One region of the Larsenimonas rhizosphaerae genome, then DNA from elsewhere that is predicted to be linked to it. Evidence: predicted binding sites of a transcription regulator. Region 1 holds the regulator's gene; each other region holds the start of a gene.
What was found. Region 1 encodes sigma-54, which starts transcription at its own class of promoters, with help from an activator protein. Its sites were predicted from a motif close to TGGCACNNNNNTTGCTNT; they were not measured.

Region 1 (9,980 bases):
AGGGGGCGACGCTTATCGGTAACGGGCCGGAAAGCATGAGCCGCATCTCGATGATTGGCAACGACATGGCGCTGGATACCGGTGTAGGTGTCTGCGGGAAGGAAGGGCAGTCACTGCCGGTTGGTGTGGGCCAGCCCACGTTGAAGCTCGATGAGATCACCGTGGGCGGCACCCAGGCCGGTTAGGCTCGGGGCAATCAGTTCAGTTCGGCATCGCGCAGCAGGCGAAACAGTTTACGGGCACTGGCCGTTGATCGGCCGGCTTCCTTCTCGCGCTGCGCATTGCGGGTCAGCTGTCGCAACTGCTGCACATCAATGTTCGGGTGCTGCTCGATAAAGACAGTAATGGCCGGTGCGCCTTCTGCTATCAGCCGGTCCCGCCATTCTTCCAGCCGGTGAAAGCCCCGGTCACGTGCCAGCCGCTGGCGGTCGAATTCAGCAAAACAGGCTTCGATGGCAGGCAGGTCCTCGTTGCGCATGACCTTGCCGATGTACTGCATGTGGCGCCGTCGTGCTTCGCGCGACGAGATGCGGTCCATTTCTTCAATGGCGGCCAGCATGTCATCGGACAGGGGAACCAGCCGCTGCTGGTCCCGGGGCAGGTCAAGAATACGCTGACCCAGAGCCTGCATGGCCTCCATGGCATGCTTGCGTTGGGTCTTGCTTTGATATTCGTCGTGATCGGGAGAAAATTTGCTCGACATGATGCATCCAGTCAATCAGGGTGCCGCCAGTATAACAGGCGATATGCACCAGGTATCAGGAGTTCGTTCATGAGTCAGGCATTCGATATCGCCGCGCAGCAGGACGCAATTACCCGCCAGGCGGAGCTTGCCCTGGCGCACGCCAGACAGTGTGGCGCCACGGCCTGCGAACTGAGTGCCGCCATCAGCCAGGGCACGGATATCAATGTGCGCATGGGGCAGGTGGATACGCTGGAACTGGCACGTGATCAGGGATTTGGCATTACCGTCTATGTCGGGCAGCGCAAGGGGAATGCCTCTACCAGCGATGCCAGCGAGCGCTCGATTAGAGAAACGGTTGAGAAGGCGGTGGATATTGCTCGCTTTACCGGCGAGGACTCCATGGCCGGGCTGGCAGACCCTGATCTGATGGCCACCTCCCTGCCGAATCTGGACGTACACCACCCCTGGGCATTGAGCGTGGAGGAAGCCATCGACATGGCGACACGTTGCGAGCAGGCCGGGCTTGATGTCGAAGGCATCTCCAACTCGGAAGGGGCCAGCCTCGCCACCGGCGAGGGTGTCAGCCTGTATGCCAACAGTCACGGGTTTCTCGGGGTGCAGCGGGGGAGTCGGCACAGCCTGTCCTGCGTGCTGATTGCACGTGACGACAATGGCATGCAGCGTGATTACGATTTCAGCTCCAGTCGGCACCCGTTTCTGTTGCGTGCTCCGGAAGATATTGGCCATCGGGCAGCGGAACGTGTGCTGAGCCGGCTTGGTGCCAAACGCGCCCCGTCCGGTACTTTCCCGGTTGTGTTTGCTCCCGAGGTTGCCAGCGGTCTGGTCGGGCATTTTTTGAACAGTATTGCCGGAGGGGCACTCTATCGTGAGGCGTCCTTTTTGTGTGATGCACTTGGCGATCGCCTGTTTCCGGACTGGTTCAGCCTCGGAGAGCGACCGCAGTTACCGGGTGAGTCGTCAAGCGCTGCCTTTGATGGCGATGGTGTGTTTACACGGGATAATGACTTCATCAGGGATGGCCACCTGGCAAGCTACATGCTGTCTGCCTACAGTGCACGCCGACTGAATATGGTCACGACTGGCAATGCCGGCGGCGCTCGCAATGTACGCATCGATGCGCCGCTGACTGCATATTCATCACTGATCAGTGGCATCGATAAAGGCGTAATCGTGACTGAACTGATGGGGCAGGGCATCAATACGGTGACCGGTGATTACTCTCGGGGGGCATCCGGGTTTCTGGTCGAGAACGGGCAGATTACAGGCCCGATCGAGGAGTTCACCATTGCAGGTAACCTGCGTGGCATGTTCAGTGCGCTGACGGCTCTTGGAGATGATGTCGATACCCGTGGCAGCATTCATACCGGCAGTTGGCTGATCGATGGAATGACCGTCGCAGGCTGAAGGGTGAGATACGTGCCATGACGCAAGAGGGCCTGCATTCGCAGGCCCTCTTGCAGTGGGAGGCACGACTATAGATAGATGACGCTGGCCAGCCCAAGGAAGGAGAGAAAGCCGACAACATCGGTGACCGTGGTCAGAATCACACTGCCAGACAACGCCGGGTCAATCGACAAGCGCTTGAGCAGCACCGGCAGGAGAGTGCCGGTCAAAGAAGCCACGACCAGGTTGATCACGATGGCCAGTGCAATAACACCTCCCAGCATCCAGTCATCAAACCAGACAATGGCCAGCGCGGCCACCACCGCTGCCCACAGCACGCCGTTGAGCATACCGGCGATCATCTCGCGCCCCAGCAGCCAGCGTACATTGTTGGTCTTTACATGACCCAGTGCGATACCACGGATGAGGACTGTCAGTGTCTGAGACCCGGCGATGCCACCCATGCTGGCCACGATCGGCATCAAAACAGCCAGTGCTGTAATCTTCTGGATGGTGCCCTCGAACATGCCGATGACCGAGGAGGCAAGAAAGGCCGTCAGCAGATTGATGCCGAGCCATATGGCCCGCCGGCGCGTGGTGCGCAGGGCCGGCGCGAAGGTATCGTCTTCCTCGTCAAGGCCGGCCATGCTCATGACGGTGTGTTCGGCGCTGTCTCGGATGACATCGACCACGTCGTCGATGGTAATTCGACCGACCAGCTGGCCACGTTCATTCAGTACCGGAGCTGAAATCAGGTCATGGCGCTCGAAGAGCTGGGCGACGTCATTTTGTGAGGCCAGGGCATCCAGTCGAATGAAGTCCGTATCCATGATTTCACGCACGGACATGGATGGGTCGCATACCAGCAGCTTGTTGATGGACAGGCGTCCGATCAGTTCGTCACGACGGGTTACGACCCACAGCACATCGGTAGACTGGGGGAGTTCTTCGTGGCGACGAATGTAGCGCAGTACCACGTCGAGCGTGATGTTGGGGCGGATGGTGATGGTATCGGTATCCATCAACCCGCCCGCCGTGTCCTCCGGATAGGACAGGACGGTCTCGACCCGTTCACGCTCCTGGGCCTCCATCGAATCCAGCACCTGCTGGATGGACGACGTGGGCAGGCGCTGCAGTAGATCGGCCAGGTCATCAGTGTCCAGGTTTTCCGTCGCCGTCAGCAGCTCGGCGGCGTCCATCCTATCGAGAAACTCGTCCTGGACTTCCTCGCTAAGATACAGCAGTACCTCGCCCTGGGTTTCCGGGCCCACCTGTGTCCAGAGTTCCTCGCGCTCACGTGGCGGGCTGGATTCCAGCGCATGTGCCACTTCGGCCGGAACCATGGTGTTGTTCAGCAGGCGCCATATCTGGTCCGTCGCCTGACGGTCAATGGCGCGGTGCAGCCTGTCCATGTGGTCTTCAGTATCGACCGGGTCATTGCTCATGACAGATCCTTGTCATTCATGGACGAGATGTTCAGGCATCTTCGTCAAAGCGGGCATCAAACAGGGCCACAATCGCGTCGAGCGCCGCCTGTTCATCATCGCCGTCCACTTCAATGGTCAGCGGGGTACCACAGGGGGCGGCTAGCATCAGGAGAGCCATCACGTTATTGGCCGTGGCGCTGTGCTGGCCACGGTACACGATAATGGAACTCTGATAGGGCTGGCAGCACTGAACAAGGCGGGTTGCTGCGCGGGCGTGCAGGCCACGCTTGTTCGTCAGCGTCAGTTCACGGCGAAGCATTCGGAGTCTCGTTCAAAACTTTCTGGACGCTTAACTCCCGATGGCGGAGCCTGAGGGAGGGATACTGACCGGCAAACTGACTGGCCAGACGCTCTGCCAGGTAGACTGAGCGGTGCTGGCCGCCTGTGCAGCCAATGGCAACGGTAAAATAACTTCGATTGCTTGCCGTGTAGGAGGGAAGCCAGCGTTCCAGCCATTTGACGATGTCGTTATACATGTCGGTAACATCGCCATAGTCTTCGAGAAACGCAGCAACCTCCTTTTCCTGACCGGTATGGCTGCGCAGGGCGGGTATCCAGTAGGGATTAGGCAGGCAGCGCACGTCAAATACCGTATCGGCATCCAGAGGTACCCCGTGCTTGAATCCGAAGGACTCGATGGTCAGCGTCATCTGGCGGCTGGTGTGGTCTGCTACCTGCGTGGCAATCTGGCTACGCAGTTCGTGCACTGACTGACTGGTCGTGTCGATAATCAGGTCGGCGGCGTTGCGAATGGCAGCAAGATAGGTCTGTTCGGATTCGATGGCCTCGGCCAGTGTCATCTGGCTGCCGCGGGTCAGCGGGTGTCGACGGCGGGTGGCAGCATAGCGCTCCAGCAGGGCCTTTGTGTCCGTGGTCAGGTAAACCACCTGGCTGTCTACTCGTTTGGACAGATCCGCCAGAAGCGCGGGGAAGCGCTCCAGCGCTTCCGGAAGGTTGCGTGCATCAATGCTGACGGCAATGCGTCGCTGTCCAACGCTGCCTGCATCCAGCTCATCGATCAACGGTGCCAGCAGGGTGGCCGGCAGGTTGTCGATGGCATAAAAGCCCAGGTCCTCGAGCGCTTGCAGGGCAATGGACTTTCCTGAGCCGGAACGTCCACTGATAATGACCAGCTGCATGATGAGTACCCTATTGGTGTTGTTGCTGTATGAGATCGGTCAGGGTGTCATGGAGTTCGCGTTGACTGGTTGCATGGCGAAGACGACTGCGGTTTTCGCTGTCGTTGAGCAGCTCGGCAATCTGGCCCAGAAGCGTCAGGTGCGTATCCTCGGCTTCTTCAGGCACGAGCAGCACAAACACCAGGTCCACGGGCTCGTTGTCGATGGCATCAAAGTCGATGGGGTCTGCCAGCCGGATAAAACTGGCCAGTGGCGACTTGCAGTGCGGGTTGCGGGCATGGGGTATGGCTACCCCGTTGCCCACACCGGTACTGCCCAGCCGCTCGCGACCGATCAGGCGTGAAAAGACCTCCTGATCATCCAGACTGGGAATATTCTGAGCGATAAAGGTGCTGAAAAATTCCAGCACCCTTTTTTTGCTTCCGCCCTGAACATCAAACAGCGTGCGTTCGGGCGGAAGGAGTTGATCAAGCTTCATAGTACCAGGATCTCAACGAGCGCCCTGGGCGCGTGCCTGTGCCTTTTCCTTGTGCTTGACCAGCTGGCGGTCCAGCTTGTCGGCCAGCGCATCAATGGCGGCATACATGTCTTCGTGGGAAGCGTCGCCGTGCAGGTCGGCGCCGCTGGCGTGCAGGGTGCAGGCAGCAAGCTTGCGTTCCTTTTCGACGGAAAGGGTCACCTGGACATTGGTGATGTTGTCGTAATGGCGTTCCAGTCGAGAAAGTTTCTGGTTGATGTATTCTCTGAGTGCGTCTGTCAGTTCGACGTGATGACCAGTGATATTGACCTGCATGGCGTACTCCTTTTCCCACGGATGAATACTGGATTGTAACCTTTTTTACTGTCAGGCAAAGCCTTGTCTTTCCGGCGTCATTCAGGCCATTTTCCGACGTTCGCTGGAAGATGGTATACCCAGCGCTTCACGGTACTTGGCGACAGTGCGACGTGCCACCTTGATGCCCTGGTCATCGAGCAATTCAACCAGCCGGGCATCGGACAGGGGGCGCCTTGTGGGCTCTTCACTGACGTATTTGCGAATCCTGGCGCGAATGGCGGCGCCGGAGTGGGCGTCTCCTTCCCCACTTCCCCCTACCTGACTTGAAAAGAATAGCTTGAGTTCGACCACTCCGCGGGGAGTATGGATGAATTTTTGTGTCGTCACCCGCGAGATGGTGGATTCGTGCATGTCGACAGCGCCTGCAATGTCGGACAGGGTCAGCGGTTTCAGGCCTTCTTCCCCCATGTCGATATACCGATGCTGGCGGGCCATGATCTCGCGACCCACTCGAAGAAGGGTGTCATTGCGACTGGCGATGCTCTTGATGAACCAGCGCGCTTCCTGGAGGTGCTGCTTGAAAAAGGTATTGTCATCACTTTTATCGGCACGGCGTACCAGGCTGCTGTAGTCCGGATTCAGCCGAAGACGCGGTAGCGCATCTTCATTGAGCTCGACCTGCCAGCCATGGCGTGTGCTGTGGCGCAGAGTCAGATCAGGAATAACGTACTGGTGGCTGGTACTGTCGAACTGACGGCCGGGATGTGGATCCAGTGCCTTGATCAGGCATGTGATTCGTTCAAGACTCTCATCATCGATGCCCAGCCGGCGTTTCAGAAGCCTTGTATCACCGTTGCCCAGGGCTTCAAGGAACTGGCGAATCAACCGGCGTGCCTGAGCCAGCAGGGGAGTGTCCTGAGGAAGTTGATCAAGCTGAAGCAACAGGCACTCGCGCAGGTCTCTGGCAAACAGACCGGCCGGTTCACACTGTTGGAGCATGATGGCAGTACGTTCCACGTCGGCAACGCTCAGGGACTCGAACCCCTGGGCGCGCAGGCCCTCCGTGATGTCCTCGAGAGGCTGGGCAATCAGGCCATTGGGGTCCAGTGCATCAATCAATCGTTCGGCAATGGCGCGTTGCTGGTCATCCAGGTCCAGCATCATGACCTGCCATTCAACATGCTGCTGAAGGGTATCCTCCGAGGTGTTGCGCTCGATATCGGACTCGCCGGCAGGCGCGACGCTGCTGCTCAGACTGCCAAGGGAAGCATCCTGAAAACTGTCTTCCCAGCTGCTGTCCTGAGACAGTTCGTCGGGAATGCTTTCCTGCCAGTCATCATCATTGTCGGCTGGGCTGGCGCACTCATCGAACAGGTCTTCCTGCTCAAGCATGGGGTTGCTGTCCAGTGCCTGCTGTATTTCCTGACGCAAGTCCAGCGTCGAGAGTTGCAGCAGGTGAATGGCCTGCTGCAGTTGCGGCGTCATGGTGAGGTGAGCGCCGACCCTGAGCTGCAAGGATGGTTTCATCGTTATACGATCCCGGTCGTCACAAGTCCGTGATTACGCTATCGAGACCTGGCGGGACGTGCAAGTCAAAAAACACTATTTGAAGCAATTTTCATGCCAGGGTATGAGATCCTTGGCCTGACTGACATCACAATCTGAATTCATGCCCAAGGTAGACGTCGCGGACATGCTGGTTGGCCAGGATGGATGGCGTATCGCCTTCTGCGATGATCTGACCGCTGCCCACGATGTAGGCGTTGTCACAGATATCCAGCGTTTCGCGTACGTTATGATCGGTGATCAGCACCCCAATGCCGCGCGCCTTCAGCTGGCGAATGATGCTTTTGATGTCACCGACCGAGATCGGGTCCACGCCGGCAAAGGGTTCATCCAGCAGGATGAAATCCGGCTCGGTGGCCAGCGCGCGGGCAATTTCGACGCGTCGACGTTCTCCGCCCGATAGTGCCATGCCCTGGTTATCCCTGATGTGCGTGACATTGAATTCCTGCAGGAGTTCTTCAAGCCTTGCCCGCCGGCCTGCCTTGTCAAGATCGCGTCGGGTTTCGAGAATCGCCATGATATTGTCGGCAACACTCAGCTTGCGAAAGATGGAGGCTTCCTGCGGGAGGTAACCAATGCCTTCGCGGGCCCGCTGGTGCATGGGCAGGCGGGACAGGTCACGGTCATCAATGATGATCGTGCCGGCATCTGCCTGCACCAGCCCTACAATCATGTAAAACGAGGTGGTCTTGCCGGCACCGTTTGGACCAAGCAGGCCGACAATCTCGCCCTGACGAATCGTGAGGCTGATGTCATGGACGACACGACGGCCCTTGAAGCTTTTGGCCAGGTGGGCCACTGACAGTGTTTTCATGGCGAATTACTGGCTCTGACTGTTTTGCGGGTTCAGTGTCATTTCCACGCGCTGGTCGCTGCTGTCCGAACTGCTTGGCTTGCCGCCTCGCGCATTGACCTGACGGCGATCGAGGAAGTACTCGACGTAGGCGCCATTGAAGGTGTCCGGACTCTGGATCAGTTTGGCATTGCCTATCAATTCCACGCGACGGGTGTCGGCGTGATAAATGACCTTGTCACCCCATCCCTGCACCTTGCTGTCCTGCGGATTGGGTTTCTGTTCCAGGTAGGCGCGCTCACCCTGACCGATGGCGGTAACCCGGGAGACATTGCCATTGTTGCCACGCTGTATGTCAACGCGGTTGGCCTTGAGCAGCATGGTACCCTGCGTCATGTCGACGTTGCCGGTATACACCGCCGTGCCGGCCTTGTCGTCAAGGTTCAGCTTGTCGGCACTGATGTGGATGGGCTTGCTGGCGTCAGAGGGGAGAGCCAGCGCCTGGTGAGCCAGTAGCGCCAGGGTCAGGCCACCGGCCAGCCGAAGGGGAGTGCGCAATATCATGAATAGTCCTTGTCAGTAATGCTGTTACCGGGAGGGCGGGTAATTGCCCTTGACGTCGCCTTCCAGTACGGCCCTGTCCTGATCAATCCAGGCGTCAAACCGGTTCGATGTCGTGGTCTGGTTTTCCTGGGTAAACGTTGAGGTTACATCGCTCCAGGCGTGCTGGTCCTGCTGTGTGTAGTGCAGGGTGTCGGTGGAAAGCGTCCAGTCATTGTCAGGCTGTCGCAGGCGTGCATGACCGGAGAGGGTGATGTGCTCACCGTTTCCTTCCACCTGGCCGGTATCACCGCGGCCGTGCCAGACGTCGCCACCGGAGGCTGTCCAGGTCAGTTCCGGCGTTTCTGCATGCGTCATGTCATCATTCGGCGTGTGAGTTATCCGTGGCGAGGCCAGGGTCTGGTAGATTTCCCCCTGATCATTATAGCGAGTATAGGTAGCCCCTTCTGCATAGTAGTCGGGGGCTTCCTGCTGGCTGCCGAGCGAGGTGTCGGTGTCGTTTGCCCGGTCGCGCTGTTCGATCCAGGCCATGACGCCGCCGGCAATCAGCAGGATCAGGATAAACCAGAGCCGTGGGGAGATCCGTGAGAGCAGGGAGCGCATGATTATTCCCCCATGTACTGGCTGGAGGTCGTGCCGGGTGGTATTGAGGCGGCGTCCTCCACGTGATAATGGGTCAGTACCTCGTTCCAGCGTCCCTGGGCGTTGATGATGAATTCGCAGAGCTCCCTGACAGCTCCCTGGCCACCGCGTCGGGTGGTTACCATATCCGCTGCCTGCTGGATGTAGTCCGGTGCATTGGGCACGCTTGCGCCCAGGCCTGCACGATGGATGGCTTCCAGGTCCGGCAGGTCATCACCGCAGTACCCTGTCTCTGTAATGTCGATGCCCAATTGGCGAGTCAACTCCTGCAGGGCAGCCCACTTGTCGTCCCGGCCCATGATCAGATGATCGATGCCCAGCTCGTTGCAGCGCCGCTCAACCATGGGCGAGCGACGGCCGGTAATGATGGCCACCTGAATACCGAGTCGCTGCAGGGCCTTGATCCCCACGCCGTCATGAACGTGAAACGCCTTGATTTCCTGGTGATCACTTGTATAGAGGAGCCTGCCGTCGCTGAGTACACCATCCACATCCAGTGCCAGAAGACGAAGCCTGGCCGCCTTGCTGCAGGCGGGTGTATCGAGCCAATGTGACATATCAATTCCGTATACCGTGCCGTGCCCGATGGGCACAGCGTGAAATAAGCGCGCGGCGTCCTTCCTTCTAGACAACACCATGGGTCAGGAGGTCGTGCATATGCAATACGCCCACGGGACGATGAGCCTCATCCACAACGGCCAACGCGGTGATGCGGCAGGTTTCCATCAGATTGAGTGCCCGCGCGGCCAGCAGATCAGGCGAGGTCGTGTGTCCTCCCCGGGTCATGACATCGTCGATGCTCAGGGCACGAAGGTTGTCATGATGATCAATGGTGCGTCGCAGGTCGCCATCAGTATAGACCCCGCACAATGTGCCATGTTCATCCACGACACAGGTAAATCCCAGCCCCTTTCTGGAAATCTCTTCC
Region 2 (9,980 bases), on a different contig from region 1:
TCAGCGATGTCGAGATTATCTACGCGGAGGGGCTGGCCATGGGGCCGGAGTCTGCCGAAAGTGCGCAGTCGCAGGCACGCGATGCCATTGATCAGTGGCTTTGAGCTTTTGAGCCATCAGTCCTGCCTCGGCGCCCATCAGCGCCCTTGACCATGAAACGCCGCGCCTGTCGCGGTGTTTTTTTTGGACGGCACGAATATGGTCTGTGGCTTACCCTGAATCAGGCAGGATGGCAGTAGCACCATTCAAGGCATCAAAGGAGTCGATCATGATCGTATTGTATGGCTATCCCCATTCGCGCTCTGCGCGCGTGGCCTGGGTTCTTGAGGAGCTTTCGCTTGAATACGAGTATCGGATGGTGGACCTGAAGTCGGGGGCAGGTCAGCAGCCAGAGCACCTCGCGCGCCATCCGGATGGCAAGGTACCTGTCCTGTGTGACGGGGATCTGACCCTGTTCGAGTCCGCGGCCATTTGCCGCTATCTGGCCGTTCGCGATGGGGAGCATCGATTGATGCCTGCCGATCCGGCCGGCCAGGCGGTAGTGGATCAATGGCTGTCATTTATTACGACCGAACTCGAGCAGCCGCTCTGGACACAGGCCAAGCACTCATTCCTGCTGCCCGAAGCACAGCGCCGCGACGATATCATCCCCGTGGCAAGGTGGGAGTTCGACAAGGCGATGCAGGCATTGATGAGACGCTTTGACGGCCAGGGCCATGTGACCGGCGCGTTGTCACTGGCGGACCTGTTCCTTGCGCAGACTCTTGCGTGGGCCCGTGGCATGGTAAAACACGAGCTGCCCGAAACGCTCGATGCCTATACCAGCGAGATGATTGCCCGGCCGGCCTTTGAACGTGCCCGACGACGCGAGGCCTGCTGAGCGCCGCTGCCTCCGTCGTGAAATCGGAGGCAGCGGCTGGATCATCAGGGCGTCACGCAATCGCTGTCAGGTTAGACCGTATCCTTGCGGTTGTAGATATCGAGATCCAGTTCACCTTCACTCTTGCCGATCAGCGTAGTGACCATCAGATCACCGGCCACGTTGACGCTGGTACGCGCCATATCCAGAATCCGGTCAATACCGGCGACGACTGCAATGGCCTCCAGCGGCAGGCCGATCTGAGACATCACAATCGAGAGCATGATCAGGCCTGCACCGGGCACACCCGCTGTACCGATCGAAGCCAGTGTGCCGGTCATGATGATCATGCCGTAATCGGCCATCGACAGGTCGGTTCCGGTCAATTGTGCAACGAAGACGGCTACAACGCCCTGATAGATGGCTGTGCCGTCCATGTTGATGGTCGCGCCCACCGGCAGGACGAATCCGGAAACCCCTTCCGAAACCCCCAGATTGCGCTGCGCGCAGCGAATGGACACCGGCAGCGTGCCGGAAGACGATGCTGACGAGTACGCCACGACCAGAGCATCCAGGCTGCCACGCAGATAGCGCACCGGGTTGAGTCCACCGAGCAGTTTCAGCAGGCCTGAATATACGACCAGAACATGGACAATACTGGCGGCATAGGCGACGCCAATGACCTTGGCCAGGGGAAGCAGCACATCCAGACCATAATTGCCGGCCACGTAGGCCATGAGGCCGAATACGCCAAAGGGGGCGAACGCCATGACGAGCTCGGTGAGCTTGTACATGGCTTCGGCAAAGCTCTCGAATACGCGTACAACCGGTTCGCCCTTTTCACCAATCAGCGTCAGCGATATCCCGAGGCCGATGGCAAAGACAATGATCTGCAGAATATTGCCGGATGCCAGCGCATCAATCGGGTTCTGGGGCACAAGGCCTACCAGGATATCGACCAGCGAAGGCGCTTCCTTCGCATCCACCGGCGTGTCAAAGGACAGCGACAGTCCCGTGCCGGGTTGAAACAGCCAGGCTGCCAGCAGGCCGATGGCAATGGCAAACGCCGTGGTCAACAGATAAAGGGCAATGGTCTTGCTGCCGATACGGCCCATTTTCTTCGGATCGCGCATGGCGGTAATACCGACCACCAGTGTTGAAAATACCAGCGGCACGATCAACATCTTGATGGCGCTGATAAATATATCTCCAAGAGGTTTCAGAACACTGGCCTGTTCGCCGAACAGGGCGCCTGTCAGTGCGCCGAGGGCGAGGCCTGCAAGAATCCTTACCCACAAGGGGATGCGTTGATAAAAATGAGATGACGCCTTGTTCCGTGGCACGTGGGCCTTCCTCTTTCAGGGCCGTCAGTGAAATACCGGCGGCTTCAGGTGCGTCAGACTACCTGTTTCGAGGAACGATGCGTGGGGGTAATACAAAAGTCGGGCGGTGAGAGTCAGCGCATGGTGGGGTCATATACCATGACGCAGGCACGCCCGGCATTCTTGGCGCGGAAAAGAGCCTGGTCTGCCCGGTTCAGCAGGGTATGCACATGCTGCCCATCGTCGGGATAAAACGCCATGCCAATGGAGGAGGTCGTGCGGTATTCGCTGCCCTTGATATGCCAGGGCCTGGCAAGTGTGGTGCAGAGTTGATCGGCCACTCGGCGGGCCTTTTCATGATCCGTATTGCTCAACACCACCACGAACTCGTCGCCACCGATGCGTGCCACCAGGTCGTTGCCGCCGGTCTGTTGGCCAAGCCGGTGTGCCAGTGATATCAGGAGCTCATCGCCGATGTCATGGCCGAAGTGATCATTGATGCCCTTGAAATGATCAACATCCAGATACAGTACGGCCAGTCTGGCGGGCGTGGTATTGATAAGGTCCTGCAGGCTGTCCAGTAACTGGCGTCGATTGGCTACGCCGGTCAGCGGGTCCCTGTAGGCCATGTCCTGCAGTTGCTGTTCGTAATGTACTCGCTCATGAATATCCCGGCAGGCAAATACCACCTGGTAGCTGGAGGTGTTCTGCTCCCGGGTCAGGGCACGGGTAATTTCAAACCAGCGATATTCACCAGCGCTGTTTTTAAGCCGGCAACGTACCGGCCGGGTATGGACATCAAGGCAACCTATGTCGGTGGGGCTTGTCTGCTGCAGAATGAGCATGTCGTCGGGATGAATCAGCCGGCCGGGCTGACGGCCCACGTAATCTTCCGGGCGGTGGCCTAACTGATACTCGAGAGAGGGCGAGAGATAGGTCAGGATGCCCCTTGCATTGCGTGTGCCGATGATATCAGTCATGTTCTCGGCGATCAGGCGGTACTTCTGCTCGTTGTCGCGCAGGGCCGCCTCTGCTTCTACCCGGTCTGTAATGTTTCGGCTGACAATAAGCAGTTGATCGCGTGCACCATCCGGCGTGAAACGGGGAAGCTTGACCACTTCCCAGGTATTCATGCGCCCGTTGATCTCGAACTGCTTGTACACCGTCAACGCACTGCCATGTGCCCAGGCCTGTTCGTCTGTCTTGATGTTATAGCGGTAGGCGGATTCATGCTCCGGCCGCAGGGCCAGTAATTCCAGGTCGGTCTTGCCGAGAAAGTCGAGGTCCTGCAGGCCATAGGTATTTACTACGGCCTGATTGGCAACAAGCCAGCGCCCCTTGCCATCCTTCAGAACAATGAATTCTGTAATACCGTCAAGCAGGTGTTGCAACACTGCTTCGCGCGGGCGGAGGGCATCCGGGTCGTGAATCATTGGGCACCTGAGGCGTGTTCATTGGGCAATAACCTGTTATCGGCGCAAGAGTCCGGCGGTTGACAGGGATCAGGTTACAAAACAGGAATAATGCATAAAAAAAGGGGCGCCCCGGTGGGGCGCCCCTTTCATGTCAAACGCTGAACGTGTTCAGTTTTTCTTGAAACGCTTGCGCTCGTTTTCCGTCAGGTGCTTCTTGCGCAGACGGATGTGCAGCGGAGTAACTTCCACCAGTTCATCTGAATCCAGGAACTCGATGGCCTGTTCCAGTGTGAACTTGATCGGCGGTGTCAGAACGATGTTCTCGTCATTACCCGTTGAGCGCATGTTATCGAGCTTCTTGCCCTTGGTCGGGTTGACCACCATGTCGTTGGCACGGTTGTTGATACCGATCAGCATGCCTTCGTAGACTTCCGTGGCATGGTCGATGATCAGCTTGCCGCGATCCTGCAGGGCATACAGCGCGTATGCCAGTGCCTTGCCGCCGACCATGGAGACCAGTACACCGTTGCGACGCTCGATGGAGGCATCGGGCTTCAGCGGGCCGTAGTGATCGAAGCGGCTGGTCAGAATACCGGTGCCGGAAGTCAGGGTCAGGAACTGACCACGGAAACCGATCAGACCACGTGCAGGAATGATGAAGTCCAGACGAACACGGCCCTTGCCATCCGGGTTCATGTTGGTCATTTCACCCTTGCGATAGCCCAGTTCTTCCATGATCGAGCCCTGATGCTGCTCTTCACAGTCGATGATGACTTCTTCGTAAGGTTCCTGCTTGACGCCGTCGACTTCCCTGATGATGACTTCGGGACGGCCCACGGCCAGCTCGAAGCCTTCGCGACGCATGCTTTCAATCAGTACGGACAGGTGAAGCTCACCACGGCCGGAGACCTTGAACTTCTCGGGCGTTTCGCCCTGTTCAACACGCAGTGCCACGTTGTGAATCAGCTCCTGATCAAGACGGTCCTTGATATTACGGCTGGTCACGTACTTGCCTTCCTTGCCCGCGAACGGCGAATCATTGACCTGGAAGGTCATCGACACGGTAGGTTCGTCAACGGTAAGCGGCGGCAGGGCTTCCACGGCGCTGTTGTCGCACAGGGTGTCGGAAATCGCCAGATTTTCGATACCGGTGATGCAGATGATGTCACCAGCGGTGGCTTCATCGGTCTGTACACGGTCCAGACCCATATGAGTCATGACCTGGCCGACCTTGCCCTTGCGGGTAGCGCCTTCCTTGGTGACAACCGTGATCTGCTGGTTCGGCTTGACGCTGCCGCGCTTGATGCGGCCCAGGCCGATAACGCCGACATAGCTGTTGTAGTCCAGGGCAGAGATCTGCATCTGGAACGGTGCTTCAAGTTCGACCTTGGGCGGCTCGACGATGTCGACGATGGCCTGGAACATGGGATCCATGTTGTCAGCCAGATCTTCAGGGTCCATGCCGGCAATGCCGTTCAGGGCAGAGCAGTAGATGATCGGGAAGTCGAGCTGATCATCGCTGGCACCCAGGTTATCGAACAGATCGAAGATCTGATCGACAACCCAGTCAGGACGTGCGCCCGGACGATCGATCTTGTTGACCACAACGATCGGCTTCAGGCCCTGGTCGAAGGCTTTCTGGGTCACGAAGCGCGTTTGCGGCATCGGGCCGTCAACGGCATCGACCAGCAGCAGTACGGAATCGACCATGGACATGACGCGCTCGACTTCGCCACCGAAGTCAGCGTGTCCAGGGGTGTCCACGATGTTGATGTGGTAGACATCCTCGTTATTGGGGGCCTGCCAACGGATCGCGGTATTCTTGGCCAGGATGGTAATACCACGTTCCTTTTCCTGGTCATTGGAATCCATGATGCGTTCCTGGCCTTCTGCCTTGCGGTCCAGCGTACCGGACTGGCTGAGCAGTTTGTCGACCAGGGTAGTTTTGCCATGGTCGACGTGCGCGATGATGGCAATATTACGAAGCTTTTCGATCACAACGGGGTCCTGTCAGGAAGGGGCGCCAGATAAGTAGGAGTGCGCCACGGGTGCTTGTCATGAGATGCGGCATCTGCTGCGGGGGTACTGCGTGTCTCCTTGCGGCAGGCCTGCAAACCACGAAACAGCCACACCTGCTTTTAAAGACATCGATGCCGGGCATCGAAGTGGTCGCTATTGTCGTGGGTTCCGGTCCTGGCTTCAAGCCAAGAAGCACTTAATTTTACGCAATCGACCTGGTTGTAGCGTATTGGCCTGCTGAAACAGGCCGTCAGCCTCTCTGTCAGGGTGTGTTGCACCAGGAGGGAGCGTTCGGTATTCATTATGTGTCATATTGGTGCATGTCATGGCCGTGCCAGAGAGATCCGAGCGATGGCAGGACGGTGTTTCGGTGAAGAAAGGCATTTTTGTATTTTGATTTATGCTTTAAAACAGATGCTTGCATATTGCATGTGATGCCTCGCCCCATTTTGGCACGCTCAATGCATTGCAATTGCACAGTCAAAAGGCAGTCTGCACTCAAACAAGGCGCCGACTACACTTTATATCCGTTAGTTCGTTGCAGCATTACATACGCCATCTCGAGCCAGGCTCATATTGGAGGAATACCATGGCAGATAAAACGCTTGCCCTGATTGAAGAGCACGACGTCAAGTGGGTCGACCTGCGGTTTACCGATACCAAGGGCAAGGAACATCACGTCACTATCCCGTCCCGCTCCGTTGATGACGAGTTCTTCGAAGTTGGTCAGATGTTCGACGGTTCCTCCATCGAAGGCTGGAAGGGCATCAACGAGTCCGACATGATCCTGCTGCCGCAGGATGGCACTGCCTATCTTGATCCGTTCACCGAAGACCCCACGCTGGTGCTGCGCTGCGACATCATCGAGCCGGCCACCATGCAGGGCTACGAGCGTGATCCGCGCTCCATCGCCAAGCGCGCCGAAGCCTACCTGAACAGCACCGGCCTGGGCGATACCGCCTTCTTCGGCCCGGAGCCTGAGTTCTTCATTTTTGATGAAGTGCATTTCAAGACCGACATGCAGGGCTCGTTCTACCGGATCTCTTCCGAAGAAGGCGCCTGGTCAACCGACTCCACCACCGGTGAAGGCGGTAACATGGGCCACCGCCCGCGTGTGAAGGGTGGCTATTTCCCGGTACCGCCGGTCGACAGCTTCCACGACATTCGCGGTGCAATGTGTAATACCCTCGAAGCCGTGGGTCAGAGCGTTGAAGTACACCACCACGAAGTGGCCAACGCCGGTCAGAACGAAATCGGCGTGAAGTTCAACACGCTGGTCAAGAAGGCTGACGAAGTTCAGACCATGAAGTACGTGATCCACAACGTGGCGCACGCGTACGGCAAGACGGCCACCTTCATGCCCAAGCCGATGGCTGGCGACAACGGCAGCGGCATGCATGTTCACCAGTCTTTCTGGAAAGACGGCGAAAACATGTTTGCAGGTGATGAGTACGCGGGTCTGTCTGAAACTGCGCTTTACTACATCGGCGGCATCATCAAGCATGCACGTGCCCTGAACGCGTTTACCAACGCGTCCACCAACTCCTACAAGCGTCTGGTACCTGGGTTTGAAGCGCCGGTCATGCTCGCCTACAGCGCGCGTAACCGCTCTGCATCACTGCGTATTCCCTATACCTCCAGCCCGAAAGGCAAGCGTGTCGAGCTGCGCTTCCCTGACCCGACGGCCAACCCGTACCTGGCATTCTCTGCCATGCTGATGGCCGGCATCGACGGGATCAAGAACAAGATCCATCCTGGCGACGCGATGGACAAGAACCTGTACGACCTTCCGGCAGAAGAAGCCGAAGCCGTACCTACAGTGGCTTCAAGCCTTGAAGAAGCCCTGCAGGCGCTCAGGGATGACCACGCCTTCCTGACCGAAGGTGGTGTGTTCACTGATGACATGATCAAGGCCTACCTTGAGCTCAAGGAAGAAGACGTAACGGCCCTGCGCATGGCGCCGAGCCCGATCGAATTCGACATGTACTACAGCCTCTGATCGCTGTGTTATCGAAAGGCCCCGCTTCGGCGGGGCTTTTTTTGTGCTGAAATACGCAGTACACGCTCTGATCGGGCGGCAGGCAGGCGAGGAGTGTCATGAGGAAAAAAGGGGCAGGCATCGCAGCGCTTTTGCTGCTGGCAGGGGCATGGGGTGCCCAGGCTGCCACGGTATATCGCACCGTGGATGAACAGGGACAGGTGCACTTTTCCGACCATCCCCTGCCGGGAGGCAACCCTGTATCGGTACCCACGCCCGGCGTGGTACCTGCCGTACCCAGGGGGATGGCAACGCCGTCTGCCTCGGTTCAGCAGGACGCTGCATCAGCGTATCGGCGCTTTGTGATTGATTCACCGGCGAACGAGTCGACGATTCCGCCTGGCTATGCCGGTGATATCCAGGTCTCCGTAACGGTGGTGCCTGCACTTGAGAAAGTGCATCGGGTTCGGCTGATGCTGGATGGGCGCGTCAGCCAGTCGGCGCTGCATGCCACGGTCTTCATGGTTTCCGGAGTCGAGCGGGGCGAGCATACCCTGCAGGCCGAAATGCTCGACCGCCAGGGCAACGTGTTGCGTCGTACCCCACCGGTGACGGTGTTTGTGCACCGTGCCCGAGTCAATCGCCGGGCCGGACAGGGTCCGGTTGGCGGCGTTTCAGGTGTTAATACCCCCTGAACGGGCATTCGGAAATAAAGGAAAATCCTCCTTGCACCTTGATGGTGCATCATTGGCGCCCGGTCCTTTATCCTTTGCGCTCTCGGCGCGCATGTTATGCCGGTTGTGCCAATAGTGGCGCGTTTCTTGCACTACCACAGTGAATCACGCTGACGGGGAACAGGATGTACCAACGGCTGCTAGAAAATCTCACCACCGCAGTAGTACTGCTCGATGGGGCGTTACGTGTTCGGTGGATGAACCCGGCGGCCGAGGCCATGCTGGGCATCAGCCTGCTTCGTGTCCGGCAGTCAGGCCTTGAGTGTCTCGAAGATGCACATTCCGATATCGGTGTTCGATTGCGGCAGGCGCTGGCGACGCTGCACCCGTATACGCAGCGCGAGGTGCCTCTGACGCTGAGTAACGGCGGCAGCATTACGGTGGATTACACCGCTTCGCCCCTGTCCCGGGATGAACTGCTGCTGGAGTTCGAAGCCCGGGATCGCCTGATGCGCATTTCCCGGGAAGAGGCGCTGGTAGCGCGCCAGGAAATGGTCAAGGTGCTGACGCGGGGACTGGCTCACGAGGTCAAGAATCCGCTTGGTGGCATTCGGGGCGCAGCACAGCTTCTGGAGCGGGACCTGCCAGATGACAGTCTGGTGGAATTTACCCGGATCATTGTCGAGGAGGCCGACCGGCTGCGGGATCTGGTGGATCGCATGCTTGGCCCCAACGTCATGGTCGAGCATCTGCCCTTGAACATTCACTCCGTGCTGGAGCGGGTGCGTACGCTGCTTCGCGCGGAAACGAATCGTGTCTGCTTCGTGGGCGATTACGACCCCAGTCTGCCCGAGCTTGTAGGCGATGAGCGCCAGTTGATTCAGGCCGTACTGAATGTGGCTCGCAATGGCGTACAGGCTCTGGAGGAGAGTGGCACCGAGTCGCCCAGGCTGATACTCAAGACTCGCGCCCGTCGGCAGTTCACGCTGGGCGCCGAACGGCACCGCCTGGTATGTGAAGTATCCATTATCGACAACGGCCCCGGCATCCCGGAGCAGCTGCGCGAATCCCTGTTTTATCCCATGATTTCCGGCCGTGCCGAGGGCAGCGGGCTGGGGCTTTCCATTGCCCAGTCCATCCTGCATCAGCACCACGGCTTGATCGAGTGCGATTCCGAGCCGGGCAGAACCCTGTTTCGTCTGCTGATCCCCCTGGAACCGACCCCATCAGAGAAGGAGCGTACTGCCCATGACCGATAGCGCACGCATTTATATTGTTGACGATGACCGGGCCATCCGGTGGGTACTGGAACGCACACTGGCCTGCCCGGATCTGGAGGTGGAAAGTTTCGAACGTGCCGAGACCGCCTTTGAAGCCATCGCGCGCCAGCCGCCGGATGTACTGGTTACCGATATTCGCATGCCCGGTGTGGACGGGCTCGATCTGATGGCGCGAACCCGGGAGCGTTATCCGGAACTGCCAGTGATTGTCATGACCGCACATTCAGACCTGGACAGTGCCGTGGCGTCCTATCAGGGCGGCGCATTCGAGTACCTGCCCAAGCCGTTTGATGTCGATGATGCGCTGGCTCTGGTGCGGCGCGCCGTAGCGCATGCCCGCGAGCGCAAGGCGCCCCTGGATATTCCCGAAAGTCTGACCACCGAAATCATCGGCGAGGCGCCGGCGATGCAGGAAGTCTTTCGTGCCATCGGC
Region 3 (9,980 bases), 370 kb from region 1:
CCTGGTGAATACGGCGGTCGCCTCCGAGGGTTCTATCTGCGAAGGCTTTATGAAGGCAAACAGGTAGTCTGCAATACGCCAAACGTTCGCCGCCAACTGGAAGAACAGCTGGCCTTCTACGGGATCTCACCAGCACGCTGGACGACCATCGGCAATGTGTGTGATATCGACGGCATCAGGGAGCGGGCCAATGAGGCGGTAGAACTTCCTTCTCGTCCCTTTGTAGTGCAAGTGTGCCGCCTGTCAAACGTCAAGCGACAGGACGTTCTGGTTAAAGCCTATCTCGCTGCCGGCATTGATGAAGATCTGGTCATTGTCGGTGATGGCCCCATGCGCCCCCATGTCGAAGCCGTGATTCGTGAGCACAATGCGGAGGACCGCATCCACCTGATCGGAAGCCGCGTTAACCCCTACCCCTGGATGAAGCACGCACGCCTGTTCATCCTTAGTTCGCGCAGTGAGGCATTCGGTATCGTGCTGGCAGAAAGCATGATTTGCGGCACCCCCTGTGTAGCACCGGATGTGCCCGGCGGTATTCGCAATGTACTGATCAATGATCAGGCGCGCCTGATCGCAGATGACACCATTGCGTCACTGGCCGCCAGGATACGTGAAGGTCTTGACAACCCTCCTGACATTTCTGCCGATCCGGAACTTTACGAACGCTATAGGGATACCCGTATCATGGAGAAGTTTCTGGCACTGCCTGTCACGCCCTGAATGGCGACAATAAAAAGGCCGCGCAGGAACCTTGGCATTCCATGCGCGGCAAGCGGGGACTACACCATCATGAAGATGTTTACATCAGTCGTTGAAACAGGGGTAAAGCGTTAAAAGGTTTCCCAGTCATCATCATTGCCCACTGCAGAGACAGCCTCGCGTCGATGTGCCTTCGCAGCCGGAAGCCTTCCTGGAGCCGAGGCCGCAGCAGGCCTTGAAGCCCTGGCCGCCGGTGGTACTGCCGGACGTGAAGACGGCGCGGCCTTCCTCTGCCCACCGGTACTGGCTACCGCACGCCCCAGCTTGAAGAAGGCCACTTCCTGGCGAAGCTCCTCGGCCTGCTCTTCAAGTGTTCGGCTCGCAGCCGCCGCTTCTTCAACAAGCGCGGCATTTTGCTGCGTGCCCTGGTCCATCTGTGAAACAGCCTGATTCACCTGGTCGATACCGGTCGACTGTTCCTGACTTGCATGGGTAATCTCGGCCACGATGCCGCTGACCTGCTTGACGCTGGCGACGATGTCCGCCAGCGTGTCGCCGGACAGGCTGACCAGTTTGGAGCCTGACTCGACACGCACCACACTTTCCTCGACCAGCCCTGTAATTTCCTTGGCGGCCTTGGCGCTGCGCTGCGCCAGATTCCGGACTTCCGAAGCCACTACTGCAAACCCACGACCCTGTTCGCCGGCCCGTGCTGCTTCAACGGCAGCATTCAGTGCCAACAGATTGGTCTGAAACGCAATTTCATCAATCAGACCGATAATATCGGCAATCTTCTTACTGGAGGCGTTGATCTCCTCCATCGCCTGAACGGCCTTGCCAACCACTTCACCGCCATGCACTGCCTTTTCACTGACACTGGCTGCCAGTTGATTGGCCTGCTGAGCGTTATCGGCGTTCTGACGTACCGTCGATGTCATCTCCTCCATGGAGGCCGCCGTCTGCTCAAGACTGGCAGCCTGCTCCTGGGTACGACGACTCAAATCGTCATTACCGGAGGCAATTTCCTTCGCTGCCACCTGCACGGACTCGGAGTTACTGTGCATGCGCGTTACTACCGCAGAAAGGCGCTGCTGCATCGCATGCAGGCCACGCAGCATGTCGCCAAACTCGTCAGCACGACGCGTATCAATGTCGTTGTCCAGCTCACCCTCGGCAATGGAGGCCGCCAGTTCGCGTGCTTTCAACAAGGGGGCAATGACCGAACGAATGGTCCAGAGACCGACGATTGCCGTGGAAACAGCCGCCACGACGATGGCCAGCCAGATAACCCACTGCTCAGTATTCGAACGTGCCATGGAATTGGCGTAAAAGGTGGCGGACTGATCGTTCTGAATGGCCAGAAGCTGGTTGCTGATGTCGCGGGCTTCATGAAAGCTGGCCCTCACGTCACTGACGTACAGATCTCGAGCCTGGTCATAATTGGAGGCGCGAATGGCCGCGAGCATCCGCTCAAGTCCTGCGGACATCGCATCATAGGTATTGATGAAGCGTATGGCGACCTCACGCTCCTCACCCGATGACACCATGGCCGGATAATATGCGGCCAGGCTGGTATTGACCGCATCCTGGGAGGCCTGCACCGCCTTGAGGATCTCCGCCGACTGAGCATCATCCCTGAGGGTGGTCATGCTCAGTGACTTGCCGCGAATTTCGGACAATTCACTCTTGATGGTGCCCAGAGACTGGGTGGCAATCAGGTTGTTCTTGTAGACCCGTTCAAGGTCACCGTTGGCTTCGTGAATGCCATAGGCACCAAAAAGGCCAAGAGCAACCACGACGACCACGCCACTGCCGAAGGCACCAATGAGACGATATCTTACGCTCTTGAATCGATCCGCAACTGTCATGTTCGTTTAATCCATGCTTGGGAGTTGTTGATACCCTGCAGGGATGCTGCCCCGATCCATGGGCGCCATCCGACAGTATTAACCGCCTTTCCGGTATCGGCACTCGCTTGAAAAAATTAAACGCCTGACAATAAAAAGGGGCCCTGTCAGGCCCCGATACCCATCAGATTCAGGAAATGGCACGTTATACGCGGCTTCCGGTCGGAACCACGACACGGCGCCCTGCAGTGGCAGCTCCCAGCCAGTACTCGGAAAACAGCCCGTAACACCCGGCCGCCAGCAACCCGCCAATGAAGACGGAAAAGTGACGAAGATCACCCAGTGCCGGTATGAAATTAATGATGATCGTAACGACTCCAGCGACCAGAAGAGCTTTAACCGCTTCGAAGTTGACCCCCCCCTGGAAGTAATAGGCGCCCTGACTGTCATCAATGAACAACGCGTTCACATCGACCTTCTGACGCTTCAGCAGGTAGTAATCCAGCAATACAATGCCGTAGATCGGGCCAATGAGGGCCGCCAGCAGATCGACGGTGTAATGGATGATGTCCGGATTATTGAACAGGTTCCAGGGCGTAATGAATATCGAGCCGATGGCCGCAATCATGCCCCCGGTCCGCCAGCTGATACGCTGCGGTGCGACGTGAGCAAAGTCGAATGCCGGTGACACGAAGTTGGCCACGATATTAATGCCAACGGTGGCAATGATGAATGTCAGCACACCCAGTGCCGCAGCCGTTGCATTATCGATGCGAGCCACCGTCTCTACCGGATCGCTGATCATCTCGCCAAACACGGCGGGGGTTCCGGATACCACCACGATCGTAATGACCGAGAACAGCAGGAAATTGACTGGCAGGCCCCAGAAATTGCCGCGCCGAACGTCTGCCTCACTGCGGCAATACCGCGAAAAGTCGCCAAAATTGAGGGTTGGTCCTGAAAAGTAACCTGCTACCAGCGCCGCAGCGACCACCATCTGCCACACCGCATCCATTCCGCTCAACTCTTTGCTGCCGATCGAAAAGCTGATGTTGCTCCAGCCAGCCTTGTACACAATCCAGCCAGCCAGCAGAAACATGACCGCATAGACCGCAGGCCCGGCCCAGTCGATAAACCGCTTGATGGCATGCATGCCATGCCAGAACACCAGCGCCTGAAGCACCCACATGATTGAAAACCCGATCCAGCCCAGCAGCGACAGCCCCAGAAAATACTGCCCGGCCAGAGGTTCAAGCGATGGAACCCAACGCAACAACACCAGAACCAGTGCGCTGGAGGCCAGGTAGGTCTGAATGCCATACCACACGACAGCAATCAGGCCACGGATGACAGCTGGCACATTGGCACCCCTGATGCCAAAGGACAGGCGACATACCACAGGAAAGGGCACACCGGTACGCTGACTGGGACGCGCCATCAGATTGGCAACCACCTGGACGATGCCGATGCCTACCAGCAGGGATACGAGCACCTGCCAGCCGGCCAGACCCAGCGCGAACAGACTGGCGGCGAACACGTAGCCCCCCACGCTGTGCACATCAGACATCCAGAAGGCGAAAATATTATAGGCCGTCCACTTCTGCCGAACCGGCCCCAGATCGTCGTTGTAAAGCGTCGGACTCCAGTCACGCGTGTTGTAATTGTTATCCATGCTGCGGCTCCAAAGCGGTGAGAACACAAGGTGTGGTCCTTTTGTATACAAAAGGCGTGCCAACCCGATGCTCAAGGCGCTATTTCCGCATCATTCAAATACACCAGGGGCCATGTCAGTCTTGTCGATGCCCCTGAACAGCGCATGAATGCCACGCCCTGCACTTATCGTGTGCAGGAAATGACATTTATTGTATACAAAACAGCGCGCACTCTGTCGACACACACCTGGCACGCTTCCTGCTTAAATAACAGCATGGCTTACTAAAAGAGCGCATCACATGACCCAGGCACACCAACGTCATCTATTCGACTCCACTCGAATACAGCAGCTACTCCCTGACGACACCGTCTATGTCAGCCTGTGGCAGGCCATCATCGGTCAACGACTCCGGCCCGGCGCCCGGCTGCCGGAAGATGCGCTGGCACGGGCACTTTCAACCAGTCGGACCGGCATTCGCCGTGCCCTGCAGCGCCTGAGTCTGGAAGGACTCATCGTACTGGCGCCACACCGAGGTGCTCGCGTGGCCAGCCCTACCCCGGCAGAAGCCAGAGAGATATTCGAAGCGCGGCGCATCATTGAATGCGGCCTGATACCGGCCGTGGTTCGTCATACCACCGCCACCGATACCCAGCGCCTTGAAGCCCTAGTCCACCAGGAAAAGCGCGCCATTGCTACGGGGAATCGCATGGAGGCCATTCGCCTGTCCGGAGAATTTCATATTCGATTGTTCACACCGGCCGACAACACCCTCTTACTGGAATCACTGGCACAGCTTGTGTCGCGCACATCCCTGTTGATCGCACTTTACCCTCCAGCCAATACCCATCCCTGCCACTGTCAGCATGATGAATTGATCACGCTGATCACTGAGGGCGAAGCAGACCAGGCGACCCGATGGATGCAGCATCACCTTGAAGCACTTGAGCAGGGGCTCGAAATGACACCCCGCGATACCGACCTGCCCGACTTCGAAACGCTCTTCAGTACGAAACCATCATCAAGGAACGCATCATGAACTGGCATATTGCCAACCCCAACACCGGCCAGGCGATGAGCGACCTGCTGGTCACCACCCTCACTCACCGCTTTCCTGCGCTGGATATCGAGGTCACAACCTCGCCCTGCGGCCCGGCTTCACTTGAAGGGCATGCAGATGAAGCCCTTGCCGTGCCAGGTCTTTTAACCCGCATCATCGAAGCCGAACACCACCACCCAGGGTGTCGTGGTCATGTCATTGCCTGCTTCGGTGATCCCGGTATTGCCGCCGCCCGAGAGGTTGCCCGGCGGCCGGTCATCGGCATGGCAGAAGCCGCCATGGCCAGCGCCCGGCTGATCGGCGAACGCTTCTCAATCATTACCACACTGGCACGCACTGTACCGCTGGCACGACGGCTGGTACGTGAATATGGCCATGCGCAACACTGTGGTGGCATCCATGCCAGCGGCATCAACGTGCTGGACCTGGATAGCGATTCGGCCTTTCAACGCGTACTGGAAGATAGTGAACAGTTATTGAGCGCCGACCAGAGCGATGTCCTGATTCTGGGCTGTGCCGGCATGGCTCCCTGGGCGCCCGGATTACAGGAACGACTTGGCCGCCCTGTCGTTGATGGCGTAAGCGCCGGTCTACAGCTGCTGGTTCACCTTGATCAACTGGACCTTTCACCTGCCAAGCAGCACGATCGCGCCCTGCCGATCGACAAGCCGGTCATCGGCCCGCATTCACACCTTTATGCCAGACTTCACGAGGACACCCGTTCATGAATACCCACTACCCGCGCGACCTCAGGGGATATGGCGAGCACCCCATTGATCCGCAGTGGCCGGGCAACGCCCGTATCGCAGTCCAGTTCGTGCTCAATCATGAGGAAGGCGGAGAAAACAATGTCCTGCATGGTGATGATGCCAGCGAAGTCTTTCTGTCGGACATCATTGGCGCCACCGCCTATCCCGATCGCCACATGAGCATGGAATCACTGTATGAATATGGCACCCGGGCCGGAGTATGGCGCGTATTGCGGGAATTTGACCGTCGGGGCTGGCCTTTGACCGTCTTTGGTGTGGCCATGGCACTTGAACGCTATCCGGAAATGGCCGACGCCTTTTTAAGCCGCGGCCACGAAATCGCCTGTCATGGCTGGCGCTGGATTCATTATCAGGACATGCCCATCGACCAGGAACGGGAACACATGGCACGCGCGGTCGAGATTTTCAGACGATTGACCGGGGCCGCGCCAGCCGGCTGGTATACCGGCCGCGACAGTCCTCGTACCCGCCAGCTGGTGGTCGAGCACGGCGGCTTTACCTACGACTCGGATTATTACGGTGACGACCTGCCCTTCTGGACCCGCGTACAATGCCACGATGGTACGACCAAACCTCACCTCGTAGTGCCTTATACCCTCGATACCAATGACATGCGCTTTGCCACGCCGCAGGGGTTTCATAATGGCGATCAGTTCTTTCATTACCTGAAGGATGCGTTCGATGTTCTGTACGAGGAAGGTAAACAGCATCCAAAAATGCTGTCCATCGGGCTTCACAGCCGCCTGATCGGCCGACCTGGCCGCTTCCGCGGTCTGCAGCGCTTCATGGATCATGTGGCCGCTCATGACAGGGTCTGGGTAACGCGCCGCATCGATATTGCAGAGCACTGGAAGACCCATCACCCGGTCGGTGAATAGCACTCAAGCCTCTCATTAAAAACGCCGCAACTGCGGCGTTTTTAATGATAAAACGAGATGGCAGCGCAGACCGTCACCCCGTTGTTTCTTCAAATGCTGCCAACAGTGCCCGATCATGCCCGGGAGGCGCCAGCATAGAAACGCCCCACGGGCAGCCGTCATCCTCAAGCCAGGGCTGCGCCAGTACCGGTGCCCCCCATAATCCGCCCAGCGCAGTCATGCCCATCAATCGCTCGCGATAATCGGCCAGCGATTCGGCAGGTGTAGTCAGGCGGGGCGCAGCGCCCGGTGCCGAGGGCAGGCAGATCAGCCTGCGCCCTCCGTCATTCCAGCGAATCAACCGGCGTATGATGGCCAGACGCTGATGCTCGGCTTCAGCCTCGGCAGTAGCGTCCAGCTCGGCGCTCCAGTCAAAACGTGCCTGAATATCCGGGGCAAAGGTGGGCCGGGTCCGGGTAATCCAGTCACCATGCTCACGCCACAGCGACCGCCCCTGCAGTATTCTGAACGTGGCACTGGCTGATTTCACAACCGACAGGGGCAGTGTTTCCACACTCACGTTTTCCACATGCCGTGTCAGCCGGGAAGTTATCCGGTCAAATGCCCCCGCCGGCATTCCCTCGGGACGCAGCACGGTCACACCGCTGAATGTCACATCAGCCTGCGCCGGCAGCAGCACATCCGCGACCGCAGCGAGGGTTTTCATATCCCGCGTCAGCCATCCCACCGTGTCAAACCGGGGCGCAAGGCGGACCATCCCGGCAGTGCTGATGGCGCCCCAGCTGGGGCGCAGGCCATAAAGACCGCAATAGCTGGCCGGCACGCGAATGGAGCCTCCTGTATCGGTTCCCAGTCCGATATCGGCCTCCCCCCGGGCCACAGCCACTGCAGATCCCGAGCTTGAGCCGCCGGGCAATCGGTCCGGAGCTGACGGATTGGTAGGCGTGCCGTAATGGATATTGGCCCCGTTCAGGCTATAGGCCAGCTCATCGGTCAGGGTCTTGCCGGTGAGATGACACCCGGCGTTCAAAAGCGTCGCGATTACCGGAGAACTGGACTGCGGTACAGGGTGCGTGGCCAGCCAGTCCGGATTGCCGGCACCGGTAGGCAGCCCCTTTACATCAAACAGGTCCTTGACCGCCAAACGCTGGTAGTCGAGCGGACCGCTACCGGTGGGCGGACGAATGCTGCGGGGGGTAACCCAGAAGGAAGACGTTGTCATGCACTACATCCTGATCATGTTGTTGTTATTGATAACAGGGAGGCTACGGCCGACACTGAGCCTCCGGTGAGGCTATGACAATTCGTCAAGCTGTTCGAAATGATGCGATAACCGTGCCATTCGCTGGCGGCCGGATTTCAAATGTTCATGCAGCACGGCACTGGCCAGGATATTGACCAGACTCATCGCTGCGGCATAGCTGTCAAAGGCGGAGATACTGTCCAGCGGACAAATGACAGACCAGTCCGCATGCTGTCGGGCTGATGTGGCCGTACCATCGGCGATCAGCAGAACCGAACAGGGCAGCGTATGCAGATGCGCCATCAGCCGATCAAATGACGTGACCCGGCGTCTGAATCCCACGACCACGACCACATCGCGGTCGCCAAGCGAGGCCAGCTCCTCGGCCAGCGTCTGACCCGGCTGGGGTAACACATGGACCTGACCGCGCACCTGCAGCAACTGCTGCCGCAGGTGCAGGGCCACCGGGTAGCTGTTGCGGAACCCCATGACCACCACGTTATCCGCGGTCGACACGGCCTGAGCAATCGCTCCCAGGGTGTCCGGATCAAGAGCATCCAGCATGGCCTTCACATTGGCCTGCTCACGTTCGAAATGACGATGGAAGGCCTGCGCAGTGTGTCCGGGCTCGGTCACCAGTGGCACCCCCAGATTACGCAATTCACGCGCGTGCTCGCGCACCTCCTGAAAATGGGCGAATCCCAGCCGCTTGAACAGTCTCGTCACCGTGGCCTTTGACACACCGGTCAGGCGTGCCAGGTCTGCTGCACTGTAGATGGCGAAGTCATCAAAGTGGGCCAGAATAAAATCTGCAACACGCCGCTCGTGGGAGGGCAAATCCTGGTAGTAGGCCTCAATGCGTTGTCCGATATGCTGCGTCATAGTCGAGAAATCAAGGGTCTGAGCGCAGCCGGAACATCGTCTATCGGCGCCGGCTGCCGGCTGCTCAACTGGGCACGAATGCCTTCAATGTGATCACGACCGAGCTGGTAAACCCTATCGGCGTCATCGACAATCAGCGCCTCCAGCAGAAGTTGATGATCTTCCTCCATATAGCATGACGCCGGCCCGTGTGTCCGAAACAATACGACCAGTGCCGATACATGCACCAGTACGCGCATCAATGCATCGCCCAGCGGCCGATTCGGGCAGCGACGCGCCAGCATTTCGTGAAACTCTCTGGAGCACTGGGTCCGAATCATGTCGTGCCCCTGATAATGGGCGCGACGCTCGGTGTCCAGCAGGTCCTTCAGGACCTGGCGGTTTACAGGTGTCAGCGTGCCACTCAGCAGGGCAAGGGCTTCCCTGTCGAGCGTTGACCAGATGGTAAAGACATCATCCAGCTCCTCTTCGGTGGTCGTACGCACCTGAGCGCTGCGATGCGCCGCCCGCGTGACCAGCGCCAGCTCTTCCAGATGGATCAATACCTGCTGAATCACCGTACGCGAACAGCCATACAGCATGGCCAGCTCCTTTTCCCGCAGCACTGTGCCCGGGGTCAGACGGTGCCGCGCCATCGCATCCCTTAAATGCTCGGCGATGCGATCAACCTCGGTCATTTGCGTCGTTATCAACGGGGTCATGTATGCACTCCCTGAGCCGCCAGCATGGGCAGGTGATCCGTAATGGTTCCAGACGGCGGGATCAAATCACAACCTCGCAGGATCATCGCACACAGAAAATCCGCGGCCGCATCAAAATCTTCGGCACTCTGGGCCTCCTTGCCGGTGACGCCCAGAATCTGAACTTCAAAATCCGCATAGTGCTGTGTCGAGGCCCAGATCAGAAAGATCAATCGAACAGGATCCATGCGACGCAACCGCCCCTGATCC

Region 2: a site for sigma-54 is predicted at 6,066-6,083, ahead of glnA (glutamate--ammonia ligase). Genes of this name have one in related genera too.
Region 3: a site for sigma-54 is predicted at 4,263-4,280, ahead of OQ287_RS04310 (NCS1 family nucleobase:cation symporter-1). Genes of this name have one in related genera too.

Annotation. Positions count from the first base shown of each region.
Region 1 covers NZ_JAPIVE010000001.1:1,285,075-1,295,054, reverse strand. The annotation lists gene tldD (metalloprotease TldD) at 1-185, shown strand, start outside; gene yjgA (ribosome biogenesis factor YjgA) at 197-703, opposite strand; gene pmbA (metalloprotease PmbA) at 773-2,110, shown strand; gene mgtE (magnesium transporter) at 2,179-3,534, opposite strand; gene OQ287_RS06025 (HPr family phosphocarrier protein) at 3,566-3,835, opposite strand; gene rapZ (RNase adapter RapZ) at 3,822-4,715, opposite strand; gene ptsN (PTS IIA-like nitrogen regulatory protein PtsN) at 4,726-5,193, opposite strand; gene hpf (ribosome hibernation-promoting factor, HPF/YfiA family) at 5,206-5,508, opposite strand; gene OQ287_RS06005 (RNA polymerase factor sigma-54) at 5,590-7,023, opposite strand; gene lptB (LPS export ABC transporter ATP-binding protein) at 7,145-7,870, opposite strand; gene lptA (lipopolysaccharide transport periplasmic protein LptA) at 7,877-8,413, opposite strand; gene lptC (LPS export ABC transporter periplasmic protein LptC) at 8,438-9,013, opposite strand; gene OQ287_RS05985 (KdsC family phosphatase) at 9,016-9,609, opposite strand; gene OQ287_RS05980 (KpsF/GutQ family sugar-phosphate isomerase) at 9,677-9,980, opposite strand, start outside.
Region 2 covers NZ_JAPIVE010000002.1:306,728-316,707, forward strand. The annotation lists gene OQ287_RS07920 (FMN-dependent NADH-azoreductase) at 1-104, shown strand, start outside; gene OQ287_RS07925 (glutathione S-transferase family protein) at 269-880, shown strand; gene OQ287_RS07930 (dicarboxylate/amino acid:cation symporter) at 952-2,202, opposite strand; gene OQ287_RS07935 (diguanylate cyclase domain-containing protein) at 2,316-3,614, opposite strand; gene typA (translational GTPase TypA) at 3,765-5,594, opposite strand; gene glnA (glutamate--ammonia ligase) at 6,205-7,614, shown strand; gene OQ287_RS07950 (DUF4124 domain-containing protein) at 7,713-8,288, shown strand; gene glnL (nitrogen regulation protein NR(II)) at 8,453-9,526, shown strand; gene ntrC (nitrogen regulation protein NR(I)) at 9,516-9,980, shown strand, end outside.
Region 3 covers NZ_JAPIVE010000001.1:917,629-927,608, forward strand. The annotation lists gene OQ287_RS04300 (glycosyltransferase) at 1-720, shown strand, start outside; gene OQ287_RS04305 (methyl-accepting chemotaxis protein) at 831-2,567, opposite strand; gene OQ287_RS04310 (NCS1 family nucleobase:cation symporter-1) at 2,752-4,218, opposite strand; gene OQ287_RS04315 (GntR family transcriptional regulator) at 4,499-5,236, shown strand; gene OQ287_RS04320 (aspartate/glutamate racemase family protein) at 5,233-5,985, shown strand; gene puuE (allantoinase PuuE) at 5,982-6,905, shown strand; gene OQ287_RS04330 (amidase) at 6,979-8,127, opposite strand; gene OQ287_RS04335 (MurR/RpiR family transcriptional regulator) at 8,200-9,030, opposite strand; gene OQ287_RS04340 (GntR family transcriptional regulator) at 9,027-9,731, opposite strand; gene OQ287_RS04345 (TetR/AcrR family transcriptional regulator) at 9,728-9,980, opposite strand, start outside.